Regions from separate parts of the Alkalibacillus sp. S2W genome, predicted to be linked through region 2. Evidence: riboswitches for the same ligand, from Rfam matches in the RefSeq annotation. Region 2 holds a riboswitch; the other holds the start of a gene.
The links. A riboswitch is a leader RNA that binds a small molecule or an ion and turns the genes downstream of it on or off. The one in region 2 is predicted to bind thiamine pyrophosphate.
Positions count from the first base shown of each region.

Region 1: it holds a riboswitch for thiamine pyrophosphate, as region 2 does, so the genes downstream of both, ACKXGF_RS01860 (YkoF family thiamine/hydroxymethylpyrimidine-binding protein) here and ACKXGF_RS14135 (IS3 family transposase) in region 2, are expected to answer to the same signal.

Region 1 is NZ_CP177234.1:331,113-337,179, reverse strand. Features, by position in the region: gene ACKXGF_RS01880 (permease prefix domain 1-containing protein) at 1-165, opposite strand, end outside; gene ACKXGF_RS01875 (PadR family transcriptional regulator) at 155-505, opposite strand; gene ACKXGF_RS01870 (aldehyde dehydrogenase family protein) at 633-2,066, opposite strand; gene ACKXGF_RS01865 (HD domain-containing protein) at 2,140-2,790, opposite strand; TPP riboswitch at 2,902-3,004, shown strand; gene ACKXGF_RS01860 (YkoF family thiamine/hydroxymethylpyrimidine-binding protein) at 3,101-3,691, shown strand; gene ACKXGF_RS01855 (ECF transporter S component) at 3,702-4,307, shown strand; gene ACKXGF_RS01850 (ABC transporter ATP-binding protein) at 4,297-5,874, shown strand; gene ACKXGF_RS01845 (energy-coupling factor transporter transmembrane component T family protein) at 5,858-6,067, shown strand, end outside.
Region 2 is NZ_CP177234.1:2,734,215-2,740,281, reverse strand. Features, by position in the region: partial or broken gene ACKXGF_RS14150 (SDR family oxidoreductase) at 1-509, shown strand, start outside; gene ACKXGF_RS14145 (hypothetical protein) at 528-851, shown strand; gene ACKXGF_RS14140 (low temperature requirement protein A) at 1,055-2,158, shown strand; one part of gene ACKXGF_RS14135 (IS3 family transposase) at 3,625-4,577, opposite strand; one part of gene ACKXGF_RS14135 (IS3 family transposase) at 4,577-4,949, opposite strand; TPP riboswitch at 5,103-5,205, opposite strand; gene ACKXGF_RS14130 (YhgE/Pip family protein) at 5,573-6,067, shown strand, end outside.

The sequences.
Region 1 (6,067 bases), 370 kb from region 2:
TTCCCGAAAAGCTTCTTGCTCACTCATGCCTTGCTTCTGATAGTCACTAATTCGAGCATGCATATTGGTAATTAACTCTTGCTTTAAATCAAAGAGTTGCTGACTTTCTCCGACATCTTTAAATAAATCGTCTATATAGTGTTGGACATCTTGATTAAGACTCATCGTCATCCCCTCCTGTTATTAATTTGTTTAAGACTTCTTTAGCGAAAAGCCAATCTTGTCGGTTTTGTTCATACGTATCACGTCCTGCTTGAGTCAAACGGTAATACTTCCGCCGACCACCTTGGGTTTCATCTCCCCAATACGATTCGATCAACCCATCCTTTTGTAAACGTCTGAACGCTGTATAAAGTGTTGCTTCTTTCAATTCGTATTCGCCATTACTTAGGGCAATAATTTGTTTATAAATCTCATAACCATAACTATCGCCTTGACGCAGAATATTTAAAATAATCGTTGATGTATGTCCGCGGATTAAATCCGTTGAAATATTCGATGCCAAATGTCTCACCTCCACAATAACAATGTACAACATATTACTTTGTCTGTCAAAGTAATTTATCACAACAAGTAATATATCATAAAAAATGCCGATCAGTTATTAAACTAATCGGCACCTATTCAACGTATTAAAATGTGTAATTTAAACTAATCATTTTCCGATTCACCATTTCATGAATGGCGTATTTAACGCCTTCGTAACCATAACCTGATTGTTTTCGACCACCATATGGCATATGATCAAAACGTAATGTCGGCACATCATTAACCAGTACCTGACCAACTTCTAAACCGTGAGCCATATCGATCGCTTGTTTCATATCATTACTAAACAGACCTGCGCTCAGGCCGTATTGACTGTTATTCATCGCTTTCAATGCCTCATCGCCACTAGATACACGATTAATAATAACAACAGGCCCAAAGGCTTCTTCTTTCATGATTTTGGCGCCCTCTGGAACATCTGTTAAAACAGTTGGTGCAATGCCGTTATCCTTAGCTTCCCCACCTGTTAAAACTTTTGCACCTTGTTGCTCAGCATCTTCTATCCATTCGAGTAAGGTCTGTTGTGATGATTCGTCAATTAAATTACAAACATCTGTCTCTTCATCAAGTGGATCACCAAATGTAAGTTGTTCAGCACCCTTAACAAATTGTTCTGCAAAGGTGTCAGCAATATCTTCATGCACATAAATGCGTTGCGTACTAATACAAACCTGTCCGTTATATGCATAAGATCCATGCACGGCTTTTGGCACGACATCATCCAAACGATCATTCATGCTTTTATCGACATATAGTGCTGAGTTATTACCCAATTCAAGGGTAATCTTCTTAAGGCCCGCGTTCGATTTAATTTCACGACCAACTGGCGGGCTACCAGTGAATGTAATCTTTTGGACTGCGTCATTTTTAAGTAAGACGTCGCCTAAAACTTTGCCTTCACCTGGTACGACATGGTAAGCGTCCTCAGGTAATCCCGCTTGTACCAACGCTTCACGTAATAAGATCGCTGATAGAGGTGTTTTTTCAGCCGGTTTTACAATGACTGTATTACCAGAGGCAATCGCTGGCCCGACTTTATGCACGACTAAATTTAGTGGGAAGTTAAATGGTGTAATGGCACCAATGACGCCAATCGGTTCAAAAATCGTGTAAGCGTCACGCCCAGCACCATTTGGCGCGGCATCCATTGGAATGGATTCACCTTCTAGCTTTCGTGCTTCAACTGAGGAGAATTTCAACGTCTGCACAGTGCGGTCTACTTCTGCTAAGGCATACTTCATCGGTTTCGCCGCTTCTTGAGCAATTGTTTCAGCGACCATTTGTTTATTGTCATGTAAAATGTCGCTAGCTCTATTTAAGATATCACTACGTTCATGAGCAGGCATATTCTTAATCGTTTCGAATGCTTCATCTGCTTGTTTAATCGCCTTCTCCATCTGCTCTTCTTTACAAATCGGCATTCGAGCAATTTCTTCTTTCGTATGCGAATTAACTAACGCTTGGAATTCAGTTGTGTGATTCGCTAACTGATCAAGATAAGGTTGATATTGCAACATATATGTCATCACCTTTCATTTATAATAATGTTCTATAACACTATTCCACATTTAAACCAAAACGTAACACGATTTACGATTTTCCATCCCATTCAGCATAAAATTGTTCTAAATATGTTTCCATAAATTGATGACGTTTCTCTGCGATACGGTAACCTTCAGCTGTGTTCATTTGTTCTTTTAAGGTTAATAATTTTTCATAAAAATGATTAATCGCCGTATTGGTTTCATGGCGGTATTCATCTTCTGTCATAGTTTCGCGTGGTGATTCTTCGGGATGATGGATGAGATGGCCTTTAGACCCTGCATAGGTGAAACTTCGGGCAATACCAATGGCGCCGATTGCATCTAATCGGTCTGCATCTTGGACGACTTCCGCTTCACGGCTCGGTAATGTCTTGTAACCATGCTTGAATGAAATCGTATCGATGATGGCAAATATATGGTCAATTTGTTGCTCTGAAACGCGTTGATCTTCTAACCATTTCATGAGGTCTTGTCGACTCTCCGCCACATTGGAGGTGACTTTATCATCAATTAGATCGTGTAATAAAGCCGCCATTTCGACAACCCACCTATCAACATCAACTGTATCAGCTATTTGCTTGGCATTGTTAACGACACGCTGGATATGCCACCAGTCATGTCCAGAACCCTCAGAAACTAATTTACGATGGACGAATTTTTCCGTATTCTGAATCACTTGCTGCTCCCATTCATTCACTCAATATCACCCTTCATGACATGACCGTCGACAAAGACTAGCAATCTTAGACGTTTACAATCATGCTTTTATTTATTATGATGTAAGTATAACAAAACTGCATACGTGATGATCATGCACTAGGGGAGCTACGTCAAGTGGCTGAGAAGGTTGGACCTGACCCTCAAGACCCGAACTAGGTAATACTAGCGTGGGGAAGTGCAGTGAAGCTTAATCTACCATAAGTGTAACGACACAATAGCTGAACTGCATTCCCACGGGATGCAGTTTTTTTGTTATAAACAGACACTTTATAAGGAGGCGATTCGTCATGACGAATCAACAGTGCAACACAAGTCGTATTGCAGGGGTTCAATTCACGCTCTACCCAATGAGCGACAACTTTGTCGATATTCTTTTGTCCGCTCTGGATGAAGTTGACCAATCGAAAGTATGGAAGGAAACTGATGATGTCACAACTTGTGTAAGGGGCAAAATCGTGCATATCTTTGATGTGACCAAAGCAATCTTCTTACACGCTGCTAAAACTGGTGAACATGTTGCCATGACAGGCACTTATTCGATCGGGTGCCCTGGAGATAATGAAGCTGACGTCTATATGGCAGAATCAGATGCACCAGTGAACGCTCCTCAATTAGCCAATGCTCCACAACGTGCTGGTTGTAAGTTCGCAATTCACCCGCTTGGACGGGAGGACTATATGGACAAAATCTATGAACAAATTGATCTGTCCAAAGCACGCGGCGTTGATGTCAGTGCCGCCCATTATATGACGCGCCTTGATGGTGATGTGCAAGCGATATTTGATGCGATACAAGATGCGTTCGAAGCTGTCCAGCAAGAAGTATCACACACAACAATGACCTTTACTATTTCGGCAAATAGTCCGTCAAATAAATAGGGGGTAAACTATGACTAAACAATGGAAACTGAAAGAAATTGTTTTGCTGTCGGTATTAGGCGTCGTATTTGCGGTAATCTATCTATTAGCCTTTGGAATCGGCCAGGGACTTGTTGGCGCTCTAACACCTTTTGGCATTGGACCTCTTGGCTATGAATTTATTTATGGCATTTGGTTCATTGTCTCGATTATTGCTGCTTATATTATTCGCAAACCTGGCGCAGCCTTTATGTCAGAGTTAATCGCTGGGACTGTTCAAATCTTAATCGGAAGTCCAGCTGGCCCACAACTTATAATCAGTGCAGCTATTCAAGGACTAGGCGCCGAAAGTGCATTTGCTGTGACGAAATGGCAAGATTATCGGAAGCGAGTGTTAATATTAGCTGCTGTATTAACCGCAATCATTAGCTTCGCTTGGCATTTCTATTCATCTGGTTTCTTTGCATATGAAGCGTGGTTAGTTGGCGTTATGCTGATCACACGCATTATAAGTAGCATACTGATCATGGCTCTACTCGGTAAGTGGATTAGCGACCAATTGGCGAAAACAGGTGTTCTTCGTGGCTACGCGTTAGGAAAGGAGCGTCAACAAAACCGTGACCAAGATGCAGCTTAGTCCCGTCATATCCGTTCACAACTACAGCTTTAGCTACGAGACGTTAGACGAACCACTTCTGAACCAACTAAATTTTACGTTATATGAAAATGAAACAACACTTTTAATCGGCCCGAGTGGATCGGGTAAGTCTAGCTTGTCGCTTTGTTTAAACGGATTATATCCTGATTCAGTTGAAGGCACTGCATCAGGGGTGATTCGTTTCCGTGGTCAACCTGTTCATGATTTTGAAAAAGGCCAGATTAATCAACAAATTGGCATCGTTTTTCAAGACCCAGACAGTCAATTTTGTATGATAACCGTTGAAGATGAACTCGCTTTTACACTCGAAAATATTCAAACTCCACGTGAAGAGATGGAAGCGCGAATTGATGAGATCTTAATGACCATTGGAATGTCTGACTATAAGCACGAAGCGATTCATACCCTTTCAGGTGGCCAAAAGCAAAAAATCGCCCTAGCTTCTGTTCTATTACTAGAACCAGACGTGCTTATTCTCGATGAACCAACAGCTAACTTAGACCCGATGAGTCAGCTCGAATTTATTCAGTTAACCGAACAATTACAATCAACTATGGAACTAACGATTCTTTTAATCGAACATCAAGCTGACGACTGGCTCTATTTGATCGACCGTGTTCTAGTATTAAATAGACAAGGTGAACTAATGGAAGATGGTGAAGTCGAATCTATTTTTCAAACCAAACAACAGCAACTAATCGAACATGGTATTTTCATCCCAAAACAATATCTTGACTCACCACCCAATTCAAAACCGATTAATCATTCAAACAACACAGAGCCGTGTTTTACGATGGAAAGCACCTCTTTTTCCAGAAAGAACAAACCAATCTTACAAAATATTAATCTAACGCTGAAAAAAGGTGAAATGACAGCAATCGTCGGTGAAAATGGTGCAGGTAAGTCCACCTTATTACAATTAATGGCAAGGCTCTTACAACCAGAAGCAGGCACCATGACTTTCTTAAACAAGCCACTCACCAAGTGGAAAGAACAGTCATTACGTCAGCATATGGGATTTGTCTTTCAAAATCCCGAACATCAATTTATTACAGATACTAGCTACGATGAAATCGCCTTTAGCATGACATTAAACGGGTATGATGCTGAAACAATCGACACAAGAACTAGAGAATTACTAAACCATTTTCACTTAATTCATGAAAAATCGCAGAATCCTTTCGCCCTAAGTGGTGGTCAAAAACGACGGCTTAGTGTTGCTACTATGTTAGACGAAACTCCTGATCTATTACTGTTTGACGAGCCGACATTTGGTCAGGATGCCCAAACGACTCATGAATTAATGGAGATCATGACCGAAATTCAGCAACAAGGTACAACGATTGTATTCGTTACTCATGATATGGATTTAGTCGATCAGTATTGTGATTCGGTGTATGTTCTTAATGAACAGTTAATACAATATCACGGGCGCCCAGCAAAGCTGTGGGAACATGATGAGTTATTAAACCAGGCAAGATTAAGAAAACCATTTCGACTGGAAATGCGTGAGAAAGTTGGTGTTGCCCATGATCTCAGCCATTAACCCCACTGTTAAAGCAATTGCGGTGTTGATCCCTGGTGTTTTACTAGGTCTAACATTTGATGTGTTCACACCACTTGTTTATTTAATTTTTATTTTAACTGTGACCTTATTACTGTCAGACATTCCCTTTAAACGATGGATTAAATTTTTCGTTCCGTTCTTCTTATTTATCGCATCGTTTTCTTGGGCACGT
Region 2 (6,067 bases):
TAGATAACTATGGAAAAGTAGATGTTGCTGTAAATACAGCAGGAAAAGTGTAACGAAAGCCAATTCTAGAAACCAGTGAAGAAGAGTATGATAGTATGGCAGATATTAATGCTAAATCAGCATACTTTTTTATTCGAGAAGGAGCTAAAAAACTGGAGGATAATGGGAAAATTATAACAATGGTAACATCCTTACTAGCTGCTTATACAGATGGATATTCAACATATGCGGGTGGCAAGTCCCCGGTAGAACATTTCACACGTGCAGCATCTAAAGAATTTATGGATCGTGGAATATCAGTGAACGCTATTGCGCCTGGTCCAATGGATACATCATTTTTCTACCCTCAAGAAACGGATGAAAGAGTTGAATTTCATAAATCTCAAGCACTTCATAATCAATTGACCCAAATAGAAGATATTGCACCAATTGTTCATTTTCTGGCGACTGATGGTTGGTGGATTAATGGCCAAACAATTTTCGCTAATGGCGGATATACTGTTCGATAATTAAGGGAGGAAAAAGATATGCATATTTTTTTAGCTGAATATAAGTCATCTACAACAACTATTTCTATACTTGATCAAAAAGGTAAGGCAATTGCAAATCGTGATGTGGAAATTCCAGAATATTCATTTGTGAATAAATTGACTAAAGAGCTTATTGAGTTATCTCATGAACAAGAACTCTATCATGATGATATTTTTGGGATAGGGGTCGTAGCAAATTATGGTACATTGAAATTTCAATCCAAAGAAGAATTTCAACAGCACCTTGAATCATCCTTTGGTTTTCTGGCTGTTGTAGATGTTAATAAAGAGAATGTTATTGAAAATCTATTGTCGTCATAAAGAAGAAACCAGAGAATCAAAGGTATTGACCTTTGATTCTCTCTTATTGTGATGTTTGATTGAATCATTAACTTAAATATTTCAGGAAAGTCTCGTCAGATTTTAATGCAATAGACAGTTAGTTGGAGTACCTAGCATGATTTCAATACGGCTTTAAGATTAACACAATAATGACCAAACAATAATAGGAAGGTGATTAAAATATGCAAAAGAAAGAAGTAAGTATATCTGAATTATTTTTTGATTTGATTTTTGTCTATGTTTTAGCCTCCATTGCCCAAACAGTTGAAAGCATTTCATTAGGAATTCTTTCATTAGAAGGGTTAGGGAAACATTTAATGTTGTTTCTGGTGTTTTTCGCTATATGGGTTTATCGAACATTATTAGTGAATAGGTATTTTGATAAAACATGGTACCAATATTTATTTGTATTCATAGATATGTTTCTAATCATATTACTATCTCAATCTATTAATAGTAATTTTCAAGAGACATTCACTCCATTTGTCTTATTATCTAGTGCTCTATTTATGTCGACCGCTGTGCAGTATGGTATTGTTTATTTAAAATATAATGACTCAGCTGTGAAGAAACTTTCTATTACATATGGATTTGGCTTAGTTCTTTCATCCGTTATTGCTATTATATCTATTTTTTTAGATGCAAATGTTAATTTTTGGGTTTATTTTGTTGCAATCTTGACTGTATCAGTTTTCCCATTATTTTTTACAAATGTATCTCGTAGACAACCTGTTTATTTTGATCATTTACAAGAAAGACTATGTTTATTTATGATTTTATTATTTGGAGAAGGCATAGTCGGCGTTATTAATAATTTAAGTGAGCAAGCAATTAGTTACACGAACATTGGTCATTTTACTATTATCGTTTTATTATTTGTCATATATGGGTGGCATTACAAGGTTGGTACTAAAGATTATGTAGAAACAACAGGTTTTGGGATTTGTTATACTCATTTAATATTAATCTTTTCTTTAAATATGGTAATCTTATTAACAGGTCATATTTTACATGGATCACATATTGATTCCTTAATGTCTATAGCGATTTTATTATCTATTTTTGTTTATTCACTAATGATTGTATTAGATAATCATATCTATGGTCATGTAAAAATGATGCAACCATTAATTGGTTTAATACTATTATTTGTGATTACAGGATTCGCATTGTTCATGGTAGGTTCAGTTAACTTAATTATTTCAATTATCATGATGTATATTGTATTGAATATGGCCTTAATGTTTTACCCAATCAAGCATAAGATTTTATTACAATATTTTTAAATATTCAAGGTAATTATAAATGGTCGTTTAACAAATGTGACTATAAACATATTGTAATACGAAAAAGAAAATCCATTATATCTATTGAGAAATGATTGTCTGACTATACCCATGATGTGGTGAAAACTCTTGACGTTGAATGTATTTGTATGATGAAGGGAGAATGGGTGCTATGACATATAAGGGGAAAACTCGGAGATATAAAATTAAGACGACTTTTGACAACAATGTACAACAGCGTGCTATCAAAGTTTTAGATCGTCATATAGGAAAAATTTTTATTTATTATGAAGATGAAATTATAATCGTTGACCATACAAACTCAAGCCCTCTAAAAGAATACTTAAAAAAACGTATGCATTTCATCCAATCTGGAGCTTATGATTGAGTATTATATTTATTGAGTATTAAATTTATCTGTGGAATTTTGCACGAACTAACTAAACATTGTAGGGTTAAAAAATTTAACATTAATATGTACAATATATTATAAATGCTTATTCTTCAGAAATTGATGTGTATCAAATCATCAATACTTATGAAGAAAGTCTACCTTCATCAGGTGGCGGCAAGATGAGCACGAACAAGGCTCTGATGATGAAGATGAAACATTGCCACAAACAAATAACGTATTTGAGTGAAGATATGTTGTAATAAGAGTAATCTTATTAATCGGCGGTGCATGGCTCTTACATCGAAATAAGATGTCAGAAGATAAGAGTTGATGATGTTGAAGAAAACGATAGCTATTGGAATGTTCGTCTTAGGGATTATATTGGTTAGTTATCAACCAGCGCTAGATTGATATAATCAAACCCTATTTATTGGATAAAGAGTATGGTGAAGTATTAAATGTATCACATGAAACCATCACGGCTAATACGAAGGCTAGCCATGATCCTTCCTCAATTTGATATTGATGCGATCGATTCGCTAAACTCATCTGAAATCAAGGGTGTTGACATTAATAAAAAAATGTCTTAGGCTCCATCTCTGTTCCATCCGTTTCAATGGAGTTGCCAATTTTATACGGAACGACGAATAAGAATTTGGACGTCGGAGCAGGGACTATGAAGCCTGTTCAACAAATGGGGGGGGAGGCAACTACGCTTTAGCAAGACACAACAATACGAACCGTTCGTTACTGTTTGCTCCAATTCGTGATATTAAAAAAGGAGATGACATGATTCTTTCAGATGGGAAGTAGCAGTACATCTATGAAATGGTTGATAGTGAAGTTGTTGAGCCACATCGAACTGACATAATTGAAAACGTCGAGGGAAAGAAACTCTAACACTCGTCAGATGTTACAGTGACGATGGATCAGATCTGATTATTGTTTATGGTGAGTTGAAACAGATTGTTGATTGAATTAGAATACCAAGAATACAAGAACCGCTCGTTGTGAAAGAAACGTTCACTTTCATGAACTGTAACCCTAAAAATGGACAGTTTAATAAAAAGCGCTAGGATGCTAATAGGTGACTTCGGTATTGTGCCGGGGTCATTTTTTGTAAGGTCCATTGATATCGACCATGGTTGTAATACGTCATGTAATCTTCAATTGCTTGCTTCACGTCAAAAACAGAGGAACATGCTTTAAAATCAATGCCAACTTTCATGTGCCCAAAGAAAGACTCCATCGGCGCATTATCCCAACAGTTACCACGACGAGACATCGACTGATCTACGCCTAGGCCTCTTACTGTCTTTTGAAACTCAGAATGAGTGTAATGCATTCCCTGGTCGGAATGGATGAGACAGTCTGAATGAGCGACAAACTCCTCACGCTTCACTAACTTATCAAGTGTTGTATACATAATGTCCATCTTTAAAGAGGTCGAGAGGTGATAAGCTAAAATCTCTCGTGTTGCCCCATCTTTAATAACGGATAAATAAGCTTTTTGTCCTTTCGCATAGTAGATATAAGTGATATCCGTTAAGAGGACTTTATGCGGTTCTTGTTGATCGAATTGACGTTCTAATTTATTATCGCACGTTTGATGCTCTTGCGTTGTCTGAGCGATTTGTTTATAAGGATTCGCTCTGCGAATGGTGCACATCAGATTGTACTTCTTCATAATGCGGCGGATGCGTTTATGGTTCATCCCAATGTTATCTTCATTCTCTAAGATCATTTTGATTTGGAGAGCGCCAACTTTTCCTTTATATCGGCTGTGTATTTTCTCGATGAGCTCATAGGCAACCTCATCTTGTCGTTCTTTTTGTTGACGAGCTTCGTCTGATTTCAACCAGTTATAATAACCCGATCGACTGACGTCTGCTAATTCACAAAAATATTGAATTAACTGAGGAAAACCATACTCTCTAACCATTTGTTCAATCAATCGAAATTTGTCGGATATTGTTATTTCTTCTTCGACTGCCTTTCGAGTTCTTCTAGCTTTTTTACGAAGTCTAGTTCTGCCTCCAGATACGCAATGCGCGCTTCAGCTTTCTTTAGCTTGTCTTCAGAAGAAAGCTCTTTCGATGAAGGACGTCCTGTTGCCGATTTCCCAAGCCGTTCTGTAAAGAAACCGTCTTCTCCATACTTCTGAAACATATCTCGCCAACGCTTGATACATTCTTTGGGCTTTTTATCCCCAATAATGGATAAGTCGAATCCATGTTCAACAAAGATTTGATGCGGCCCTTTTCCTTGCTCATTTTCCTTTACAGCTTTCACTTTAAATTCAGGTGAATAAGAAATAGAACGATCTGAAACCTTGATGATATTGGAATTGGATTCTAGTTCTCTTCTTTGTGATTCGCTAAAAATAATTTTAGACATGTTTATAACCCCGCTCGTATTAGTTAATTCGATTATAAATGGATATTCAAGGTCATGAAACACAAAAACCCTGAATAAGGGCACTTTTTATCAGTGTCCTTATTCAGGGTATAGTTCAAATTTGGAGTGGTTTTGATACATGAAGACACTATGTATATTCCATCTCCACTTTCCTACGCTGGCATAATCCAGATCAGGTTATAAGGGATTAAGAAATAATTCTTATCTCAGCCTATTGGCATCCCTAGTGGGATATTTTATTCTTTTATTTAAATCGTATCTTATTTTTTTGTCAAACAAATATAAAAGTAAGTGTGTAGAGTTTTTAATACCTAGTTGAGCATTTTTATTATGTTAATATAGAGATGGAGAAGCGATTTATGTGCATTCAGATTTTGCACTTAGGACACATGTTGTCTTATTATGGTAATTATCACTTTTGTGTTAATTAAAGACTGGACAGAACAAGAACGAATGCTATCTGGTTGAAATTATAGTAAAATAGGAAAGAGATTTAGTTTTCAAACCAGGTGCTTTTTCTTTCGGTTAGGTTCTCTTTAAGATATATGAAGAGTACTTGAGATTAAGACTTTTAAATAATAAAGAATAAAGAAGGTATACACATGAAAAATAGTTGGAATGTTTTTTCGAATGATATGACGAACATAATACGTAATTGGGTGGCAGCTATTTTGATTGGAGGTCTCATCATATTACCATCATTATATGCATGGTTTAATATTGAGGCTTCCTGGGATCCTTATGGGCAAACCGACCAAATTCCAGTAGCTGTTGTCAATGAAGATGATGGGGGTCAGATTAGAGACGAAAAAATTAACGTTGGCGCCGATCTTGTTAATGAACTCAAGAGTAATGATTCAATGAATTGGCATTTTACAAATCGTGAAAAGGCAATGGAAAACCTGAAATATGGTGATTATTTTGCGGTGATTGTTATTCCGGAAGATTTTTCTGACAAACTATCAACGGTTATTACAGACAATCCAGAAAAAAGCAACATGGATTATTATGTAAACGAAAAGATTAATGCCATATCTCCTAAGATAACAGATAAGGGTGCCAGTGCAATTGTGGAGGAAGTTAGTAGCAATTTTATC